Regions from separate parts of the Ottowia sp. SB7-C50 genome, predicted to be linked through region 2. Evidence: predicted binding sites of a transcription regulator. Region 2 holds the regulator's gene; the other holds the start of a gene.
What was found. The regulator sigma-54, encoded in region 2, starts transcription at its own class of promoters, with help from an activator protein. The targets are predictions, from matches to a motif close to TGGCANGNAANCTGCTTT.

Region 1 (5,025 bases), 480 kb from region 2:
GTCGTACGCGCGCGCCAGCATGGCGCCGGCCAGCGCGCCGCTCTGGCTGATGAGGGCGATCTCGCCCTGGACCAATTCGCTGTTGCGCATCAGCGCCTGCGAGTTGAGCAAATTCATGCGCGCATGGCTGTGGAAGTAGCCCATGCAATTGGGGCCGATGATGCGCATGCCGCCTTGCTGCGCAATCTGCAGCACGCGCGCCTGCAGCGCCGCGCCCTCGGGCCCGCTTTCGGCGAACTGCGAGGTCACCATCAGCGCCACCTTCACGCCCGACTGCGCGCAGTCGGCGATGGCGCTTTCGGTCAGCTTGTCGGGCACCACGATGACGGCGACGTCGATCGGTCCGGTGGCCGCCACCGCCGCCGCGACGCTCGGAAACGACGGCAAGCCCTGCACCGATTCGGCGCCGGGGTTGATCGGCGCGATGCGCCCTGGCCAGCCGAACTTGCGCAGCAGCGCCAGGATGCTGCCGCCCCATTTCTGCGTGTCGTCCGACGCGCCCAGGATGGCAACGGCCTGCGGGTTGAGCGCGCGCTCGACCGCCTCGCGCGCGCCCGTTGCGGTCGGCGCCGTCACTCGTCCACCTTGATGCCGGCTTCCTTGATCACACGGCCGTAGGTGGCGTAATCGGCGTCCCACAGCCGTTTGAATTCGCGCGGGCCCAGGTATGTGGGCTGCATCGCGTACGGCTTCATGCGGGCGATGACGTCGGGGTGGCGCAGCGCCTTTTCGAACTCGGCCGCCAGCTTGTCGATGACGGGCTGCGGCGTGCCGCGCGGCGCGAATGCGCCGAACCAGGTGCCGCCCGGCTCGGGCTGCGGCACCGGCAGCTCCTTGATGGTCGGTGCGTCAGGGAAGTCCTCCAGCCGCCTGTCGGTGAAGGTGCCCAGCAGGCGCGCCTTGCCCTGCTTCACATATTGGAGCAGGGTGACGTCATGGCTGGTGTCGATGCGGCCGGCCACCAGGTCGGTCACGATGTCGGCCGCGCCCTTGTAGGGCACGTGCGTCATCTTGATGCCCCAGCTTTTTTGCAGCATTTCGCCGCGCAGGTGGCCTTGCGAGCCGACGCCCGACGTGGCGTAGGTCACCTTGCCGGGGTTTGCCTTGGCGTAGGCGATGAATTCCTCGATGCCCTTGGCCGGAAAGTCGTTGCGCACGACGAAGGCGGGGAAGAACTCACTCAGCTTGGCGATGCCCACCAGGTCGCGCTGCGTGTCGAACGGCAGCTTGCGCAGGTGCGGCGTGATGGAGCTGATGCCGGTCGGCCCGACGAAGATCGTGTAGCCGTCGGGCGGCGCGGCCACCGTGGCCGCCACGGCAATTGAGCCGCCGCCGCCGGTGCGGTTGTCGACCAGAAACGACTGGCCGGTCGACTTCTGCATTTCCTGCGCCATCACGCGCAGCACCACCTCCATGCCGCCGCCGGGGCTGAAGGGGTACATGATGCGCACGGGCTTCGACGGAAAGGGGTCGGCCGCCAGTGCCGGCGCCGCCAGCACCAGCGTGCCGGCCAGCAGCAGCGCGCGTCGCGCCAGCGGGGTGGAAGAAAGCGATCCGGACATGGTGAGAAGCTCCTTCGACAAACGGGTTGGCGTGCGCGGCCGGTGCGGCCGAACGTGTGGATGGCGTTGCGAATATTGTGGGGGCGGGCCGCCGCGCGCGGTAGACCACGCGGCTGGAAGGGACTACGCCCGCTTACTGCGCCGCCGCCACCAGCGCGCGCCGGTATTGCACCGCCTCGGCCACGTGGGCGGTGGTCACGGCATCGCTGCCGGCCAGGTCGGCAATGCTGCGCGCCACCCGCAGCGCGCGGTGCGTGGCGCGTGCGCTCCAGCCCAGGCGCGTGGCGGCGGTGTGCAGAAAGGGCCGCGCCGCATCGTCCAGCCGCGCGTGTTCGTCGATGGCCTGCCCGTGCAGCGCCTGGTTGGGCATGCCCTGACGCGCCAGCGCGCGCTGGCGCGCCGCCAGGCAGCGCTCGCGCACGGCGGACGTGGGTTCGCCCGCGGCGGCGGTCAGCAATTCTTCGGCCGGCAGCGCGCCGACTTCGACATGCAGGTCGATGCGGTCGAGCAGCGGCCCGGACAGCTTGCCCTGGTAGCGCGCCACCTGGTCGGGCGTGCAGCGGCAGGCCCGCACAGTCGAGCCGCGGTAGCCGCAGGGGCAGGGGTTCATGGCCGCGACCAGTTGAAAGCGCGCCGGAAAGTCGGCCCGCTGCGCCGCGCGGCTGATCGTGATGTGGCCCGACTCCAGCGGCTCGCGCAGGGCTTCGAGCGCGGCACGCGGAAACTCCGGCAGTTCGTCCAGAAACAAGACCCCTTCGTGCGCCAGCGAGATTTCGCCCGGCCGCGGGGGCGAGCCACCGCCCACCAGTGCCACCGCGCTGGCCGAGTGGTGCGGCGCGCGGGTCGGGCGCTGCGCCCATTGCGCCAGCGCGAAGGCGCCGCCCAGGCTGGCGATGGCGGCGCTCTGCAGGGCTTCGGACACGCTCATGGGCGGCAGCAGTCCGGCAAAGCGCTGCGCCAGCATGGACTTGCCGGTGCCGGGCGGGCCGACCATCAGCAGCGAATGGCCGCCGGCGGCGGCGATTTCCAGTGCGCGCCGGGCGGCCGCCTGGCCCTTCACGTCGGCCAGGTCGGGATAGGCCGGCGGCGTGCTGCGCGCGGCGGGGGGCACGCGGGCAAAGCCGTCGGCAGGCAGCGCGTCGGGCGGCATGGCGCCTTCCGGCAGAAAGCGGGCCACCACGTCCAGCAGATGGCGCGCGCGGTGCACGCGCAGGCCGGGCACCAGCGCGGCTTCTTCGGCGCTGCCGGGCGGCAGCACCAGTTGCGCGTCGACGCCCGCCTGCTGCAGCGCCACCGCCACGGCCAGCGCGCCGCGCACCGGGCGCAGTTCGCCCGACAGCGACAGCTCGCCGGCAAATTCCCACCCGGCCAGCCGCGCGCCGTCGATCTGGCCGCTGGCCGCCAGGATGCCCAGCGCAATCGGCAGGTCGAAGCGGCCCGAATCCTTGGGCAGATCGGCCGGCGCCAGGTTGACGGTGATGCGCTGGTTGTGCGGAAACGCCAGCCCGCTGTTCTGCAGCGCGCTGCGCACGCGCTCGCGCGCTTCCTTCACTTCCACGTCGGCCAGGCCCACCAGCGTGAAGCTGGGCAGGCCGTTGGCCAGATGCACCTCCACCGTCACGGCGGGCGCGGCCAGCCCCATCAGGGCGCGGCTTTGCACCAGACTCAAACCCATCGTGGTCGATTCCCTTCCTGCGGCGCCCCATGGGCGGAGCGGCGCGTACGCTGCGAATGTAACGCGGTGTACGCTGCTGCGTCGTGCACGACCCTGCGCGCCCCACGGCCGGCGCGCAGCCTGTTTTGGTGCACGGCGCGTGTGCGCCCTGGCTTGGCGCTGCACCGTTTGCGGGCTTCGTCGCCATGCGGGCGCATGGCGGGCGGGCGCGACCCGCAGCGATGCGCTGGCACGGTCCCTGCTTGCCTGTGGTTCAACTTGTTCAATTCAAAAGGAGCGGAAGTGAAATCCTCTAAGCACACCATCTGGAAAATCCTGGCCTGCACGTGCGTGCTGTGGGGCCTGACGGGCACGGCGACCGCGCAGGAGCGCAGCGCCACCGACGCCACCACCGAGCAGGCGCCGCCCGCCGCCAACACGCTGTCGTTCAACGCTGGCCTGGCCAGCGACTACCGCTACCGCGGCATCTCGCAAAGCCGTCTGCAGCCCGCCGTCAGCGCCGGGGCCGACTATGCGCACACCAGCGGCCTGTACGTGGGCACCTGGCTGACCACCATCCAATGGATCAAGGACGCCGGCGGCGGCGCGCCGCTCGAATGGGACATCTACGGCGGCTACAAGGGCACGCTGGGCAGTTCGGGCCTGGCCTACGACGTCGGCCTGCTGCGCTATCAGTACCCCAGCAACCGCCTGGCGGTGAGCGCCAACACCACCGAGGTCTACGGTGCGCTGACCTACGGCCTGTTCACCGCCAAGTATTCGCACGCGCTGAGCAACCTGTTCGGCTTTGCCGACAGCCAGCACAGCGGCTACCTCGACCTGTCGGCCAACGTCGACCTGGGCAGCGGCTGGTCGGTGGTGCCGCATGTGGGCCGCCAGTGGGTGCGCCACAACAGCGCCTATTCGTACACCGACTACGGCGTCACCCTGGCCAAGGACTTCGGCAACGGCCTGTCGGCCAGCGCCGCGCTCATCGGCACCAACGCCGACAAGGCGCTGTACACCACGCCCGCGGGCCGCTTCACCGGCCGCGCCATGCTGGTGGCGGGCCTCAAGTACAGCTTCTGAATATCGAACAAATGGGCCTGCCGCGCTTGCCTGACAAGCGCAGGCAGCTATCAAAAGGAAAGCAACATGAAAATGGTCACCGCCGTCATCAAACCCTTCAAGCTGGATGAGGTGCGCGAGGCCCTGTCGCAGGTGGGGGTGCAGGGCATTACCGTCACCGAGGTCAAGGGCTTCGGTCGCCAGAAGGGCCACACCGAGCTGTACCGCGGCGCCGAATACGTGGTCGACTTCCTGCCCAAGGTGAAGATCGAGGCCGCCGTGGACGACGCCGTGGTCGACCAGGTGGTCGAGTGCATCGAGCAATCCGCGCGCACCGGAAAGATCGGCGACGGCAAGATCTTCGTCACCGACATCGAGCAGGTCGTTCGCATCCGCACCGGCGAGACCGGCGCCGAAGCGCTGTAACGCCCCAGCCTTTTTCACTCCCCCTTTTTTGGAGCGTCCTCATGCGACGACTGGTATCGCTTTGCCTGTTGATTTTGTCCCTGCTGTGCGCGTCGGCCTTCGCGGCGGATGCGCCGGCAGCCCCCGCCATCGCGGCCAGTGCGGCGTTTGCGCCCGCTGTGACTAACGCTACAGCTATTGTTTCTGCAGCAATTGCCGCCCCAATCGCTGCCGTCAGCGCGCCAGTGCCCGTGCCCAACAAGGGCGACACGGCGTGGATGATGGTCAGCACGCTGCTGGTGATCCTGATGACGATTCCCGGCCTGGCGCTGTTCT
Region 2 (5,025 bases):
GGCTGCTCGCACTGCAAGAACTTCGAGCCGATGTTCAGCGCCTGGAAGAAGGCGGCGCCGAAGGACGTGAACGTGCGCCTGGTGCACGTGGGCTTCCAGACCAGCTTCGAGCCGCTGCAGCGCATCTACTACGCGCTGGAGACCATGGGTCCGGCCGCGCTGGAAAAAGTGCACGGCAAGGTGTTCGACGCCCTGCAGACCGAGCGCAAGCGCGTCGACAAGCCCGAGGTGCTGTTCCCCTGGATCGCCGAGCAGGGCGTGGACCGCGCCAAGTTCGAGGAAGCCTACAAGTCCTTCGGCGTGGCCAGCAAGCTGCGCCGCGCGGTGCAGTTGCAGGAGGCCTACAAGGTCGAAGGCACGCCGGCGCTGGGCATTGCGGGCAAGTACTACACCGACGGCTCCATGGCCGGCGGATTCGAGCGCATGATCCAGATCGCCAACAACCTGATCGCACAGGAGCGCAAGCGCTGATCGCGGCGCCGCGCGTGCCCCCCAAAGCCCGCCCTGGCGGGCTTTTTTCATGCGCACGCCGCGGGCCGGCCGGTCGAACCGCCCTACAATGAAACGCATCGATCAAGCAAAAAGCGTGCCTTTGATGAAGCACCCGTTTTTTACCTCTGTAGCTGCGCTGGCGTGGGCGATGGCCTTGGCCCTGGGCGCGACGTCGGCCTGGGCCGAGCGCGCCGACCGCGACAAGCCCATGAACATCGAGTCCGATGCCCTGCGCTATGAGGATCAGAAGCAGCTATCCACCTTCACCGGCCGCGTGGTGGTGACCAAGGGCACCATCGTGATGCGCGGCGCCCGGCTGGAAGTGCGGCAGGACGCCAACGGCAACCAGTTCGGCACCATGTTCGCCGAGCCCGGCAAGCGCGCCTTCTTCCGCCAGAAGCGCGAAGGCGTCGACGAATTCATCGAAGGCGAAGGCGAAACCATCGAATACGACGGCAAGGCCGACACGGTGCGCTTTCTGCGCCGCGCCGAAATGCGCCGGCTGGCCGGCGCCACGCTGCAGGACCAGGTGCTGGGCAGCGTGATCGTCTACAACAACACCACCGAGGTCTACACCGTCGACGGCGCGCCGCGCGCCGATGGTGCGCCTTCGGCCGCGCCGGGCGGCCGCGTGCGCGCCACGCTGGCACCGCGCAACCCCAGCGGTGCCGCGCCCGCCGCGCCGCCGTCGGCGCCCGCTGCCGTGCCGCTGCGCCCGGCCGACCGGCTGCCAGCAGGGGCAGGCGGGTGAAGGTGGCGGTCGCGGAAATGCCGGCGGTCGATGCGGGCCAGAGCCGGCTGGCAGTGCGCGGCCTGCGCAAGAACTACGGCGCGCGCCGCGTGGTGCACGACGTGTCGCTCGACGTCGCCAACGGCGAGGTGGTGGGCCTGCTGGGCCCCAACGGCGCCGGCAAGACCACGTCGTTCTACATGATCGTCGGCCTGGTGCGCGCCGACGCGGGCAGCATCACCATTGATGGCCGGTCGATCGAGCACATGCCGATCCACCAGCGCTCGCGCCTGGGCCTGTCGTATCTGCCGCAGGAAGCGTCGATCTTCCGCAAGCTCACCGTGGCCGAGAACGTGCGTGCCGTGCTCGAATTGCAGGTCGGCCCCGATGGCCGCGCGCTGCCGCGCGCCGAGATCGAGCGCCGCCTGACCGAGCTGCTGGAGCAGCTGCACGTGAATTCGCTGCGCGATTCGCCCGCGCCGGCGCTGTCGGGCGGCGAGCGCCGGCGCGTCGAAATCGCGCGCGCGCTGGCCACGCAGCCGCGCTTCATCCTGCTGGACGAGCCATTCGCGGGCATCGACCCCATCGCCGTGATCGAGATCCAGCGCATCATCGCCTTCCTGAAGGACCGCGGCATCGGCGTGCTGATCACCGACCACAACGTGCGCGAGACGCTGGGCATCTGCGACCACGCGGTCATCATCAGCGAAGGCCGCGTGCTGGCGACCGGCACACCAGCCGACATCGTCGACAACCCCGAGGTGCGGCGCGTCTACCTGGGCGAGCATTTCAGGTTGTGACAGCTCACGCCCCTGAGTCGCTGGCGCGCCTGCCCGCCGCTGCTGCGCGAGGGGGCACAAGGCCGATGCCCGCTGCAAGGACCGCATGAAGCCCGGCCTGTCGCTGCGCGTTTCGCAGCATCTGGCGCTGACGCCGCAACTGCAGCAGTCGATCCGCCTGCTGCAGCTGTCCACGCTGGAACTCGCCAGCGAAGTCGAGCAGATGCTGGACGACAACCCGTTTCTCGAGCGCGAGGACGACGCCGCGCCGCGCGAGGAATTCGGGCTGGCCCGTGCCGACACGCGCGTCAGCGAAGGCGACCGCATCCATGAAGCGGCGTCCACCACAGACGACCCCAGCGCCGCCGGCGACGCCCCCGTCGACAGCCTGTTGCCCGACAGCTGGGACGGCGACGGCAGCGTCGAGGTCACGCCCGACGACAGCGAATGGGGCGGCGATGCCCCGGCGCGCGCCCGCGGGGCGGACGGCGACGACGAACTGGACCCGGGCGAGCGCGGCGGCCCGCACGAGTCGCTGACCGAGCACCTGCACCGCCAGGCGCTGGCATTGCGGCTGTCGCCCGAAGACCGGGCGGCGCTGCACTTTCTCATCGAGTCGCTGAACGACGACGGTTATCTGGAAGACTCGCTCGCCCAGCTGGCCGCCACGCTGACCGACGAGGGCGACGACCTGGAGGAGCTGGAAGAACTGGTGCACCGCTTCAGCCTGGCGCTGAAGCTGCTGCAATCGCTGGAGCCGCCCGGCGTGGGCGCGCGCCACCTGGCCGAATGCCTGACGCTGCAATTGAAAAGCCGCCAGGCCGAGCGCGACGTGCCGGCCAGCGAGCAGGCGGTGATCGCCAGCGCGCTGAAGGTGTGCGCCCAGCCCGGTGTGCTCGACCTGCTGGCGCGGCGCGACGCGAAAAAGCTGGCGCAGCTGACGGGCGACGCCGAAGACGCGGTGCGCGCCGCCATGGCGCTGATCGCGCGGCTCGACCCCAAGCCCGGCCGGCCCTTTGCCGACGTCGAGCGCAACGCCATCGTGCCCGACGTCATCGTCACCGCCAGCGGCGCGGGCGGCGTGCAGCGCTTTCGCGTACAGCTCAACCCTGACGTGATGCCGCGCCTGCGCGTGCACGACCTCTACGCCAGCGCGCTGCGCGGCGGCAAGGGCGGCGAAGGCCACCAGGCGCTGGCCAGCCGGCTGCAGGAAGCGCGCTGGTTCATCAAGAACATCCAGCAGCGCTTCGACACTATCCTGCGCGTGGCCACGGCCATCGTCGAGCGGCAGCGCAACTTCTTCGTGCATGGCGAGGTGGCGATGCGCCCTATGGTGCAGCGCGAACTGGCCGATGAACTGGGCGTGCACGAATCGACCATCTCGCGCGTGACCACCGCCAAGTACATGGCCACGCCGCGCGGCACGTTCGAGCTGAAGTATTTCTTCGGCTCCGCCCTGGCCACCGAAGCCGGCGGCAACGCCAGCAGCACGGCGGTGCGCGCGCTCATCAGGCAACTGATCGCCGCCGAAAATGCCAGCCAGCCGCTGTCCGACAGCAAGATCGCGGACATGCTGAAGGAGCAAGGCATCGACTGCGCGCGCCGCACCGTAGCCAAGTACCGCGAGGCGCTGCGCATTCCGGTGGCGAGCTTGAGGAGGACGGCCCCCCCCCTGAGTCGCCTGCGGCGCCTTCCCCCCAGGGGGACGCCGCTGGTCGCCGGGGGGGGACCCCGGCTTGGGCGGCCCGCGCATGGCCTGCTCCGCGGCCATTTGACATGGCCGCGCGGGGGCGTGTGATCGAGGCTGGCGCATGGGGCATCATTGGCGCTTGCTGGATTCCCACACCTCCATGACATTGCTGACCCTGTTTCTTCCCTGCGCCGGTGGCGTCGAGGGTTTTCTTGCTGATGAGGTGCACGGCCTGAGCGGCCTGGTGGGCCAGGACTTGCTGACGGTGCGCGGCGGTGTGCGCGTGCGGGGTGACTGGGCGTTGATGCAGCGCTTGAACCTGCACAGCCGCCTGGCGCAGCGCGTGCTGATCGAGCTGGCCCATGCGCCGTACCGCGACGAGCAGGACCTGTATGCGCTGGCAGCGGGCGCGGCGTGGGAGGACTGGTTTGCGCCGCAACAGACCTTCCGCGTCGACCTGACGGCGCAGGCGAGTCCGCTCAAGAGCCTCAACTTTGCCACCCTGCGCGTGAAGGACGCGGTAGCCGACCGGTTTCGCGCCCACGCGGGCGGCGTGCGCCCCAGCATCGACACGCACGCGCCGCAGGTGCGCGTCGTCGCGCACCTGGACGCCACGCACGCCACGCTGTACATCGACACCAGCGGCGAGCCGCTGTTCAAGCGCGGCTGGCGGCAGGACAAGGGCGACGCGCCGCTGAAGGAGACGCTGGCCGCCGCCATGCTGGCCGCCAGCGGCTGGTGGCTGCCGGCCGAGCGGCGCGTGGTCGACTCGCCGCTGTACGACCCCTGCTGCGGCAGCGGCACCATCGTCATCGAGGCGGCGCAACTGCGCCTGGGCCTGCCGGCTGGCGGGCAGCGGCGCTTCGGGTTCGAGCGCCTGCGTCCGTTCGACGCGGCGCAGTGGAATGCTATAAAAAAAGAAGCTGCTCACGCTGATCAGGCAAGCGCTGGAGGCGCTTTGGGCTTGAAGGATGGCGCCATTCACGTGTTCGGCAGCGACGTCGCCCACCGCATGGTCGACTTTGCACAGCGCAACGCCGAGCGCGCCGGTGTCGCCCACGCGGTGCAATTGCGCGGCGGCGACGCGCTGCAGCGCATGCCACCCACCGCGCAGCCCGGCGTGCTGCTGATGAACCCGCCGTATGGCGAGCGCATCGCCGCCGCCGGCGTGGCGGGGCAGAAGGGGCACGGGCGCGAAGCCTTTCAGAGCGGCACGTTGGCCCACCAGCGCGGCGCCGACGGCGCGGCCCGCACGGCGGCCGAAGTCAATGCGGGCGATGAGTTCTTCACGCGCCTGGCCGCGCACTGGAAGAGCCACTACGCCGGCTGGACGG

Region 1: the regulator sigma-54 is predicted to act here: its motif matches at 3,465-3,482, upstream of R0D99_RS16610 (TorF family putative porin).

What each region holds. Positions count from the first base shown of each region.
Region 1 is NZ_CP136995.1:3,470,221-3,475,245, reverse strand. It holds gene R0D99_RS16625 (acetate--CoA ligase family protein) at 1-576, opposite strand, end outside; gene R0D99_RS16620 (tripartite tricarboxylate transporter substrate binding protein) at 573-1,562, opposite strand; gene R0D99_RS16615 (YifB family Mg chelatase-like AAA ATPase) at 1,696-3,237, opposite strand; gene R0D99_RS16610 (TorF family putative porin) at 3,520-4,305, shown strand; gene glnK (P-II family nitrogen regulator) at 4,372-4,710, shown strand; gene amt (ammonium transporter) at 4,752-5,025, shown strand, end outside.
Region 2 is NZ_CP136995.1:334,861-339,885, forward strand. It holds gene R0D99_RS01580 (thiol:disulfide interchange protein DsbA/DsbL) at 1-471, shown strand, start outside; gene lptA (lipopolysaccharide transport periplasmic protein LptA) at 596-1,243, shown strand; gene lptB (LPS export ABC transporter ATP-binding protein) at 1,261-2,022, shown strand; gene rpoN (RNA polymerase factor sigma-54) at 2,108-3,799, shown strand; gene R0D99_RS01600 (THUMP domain-containing class I SAM-dependent RNA methyltransferase) at 3,852-5,025, shown strand, end outside.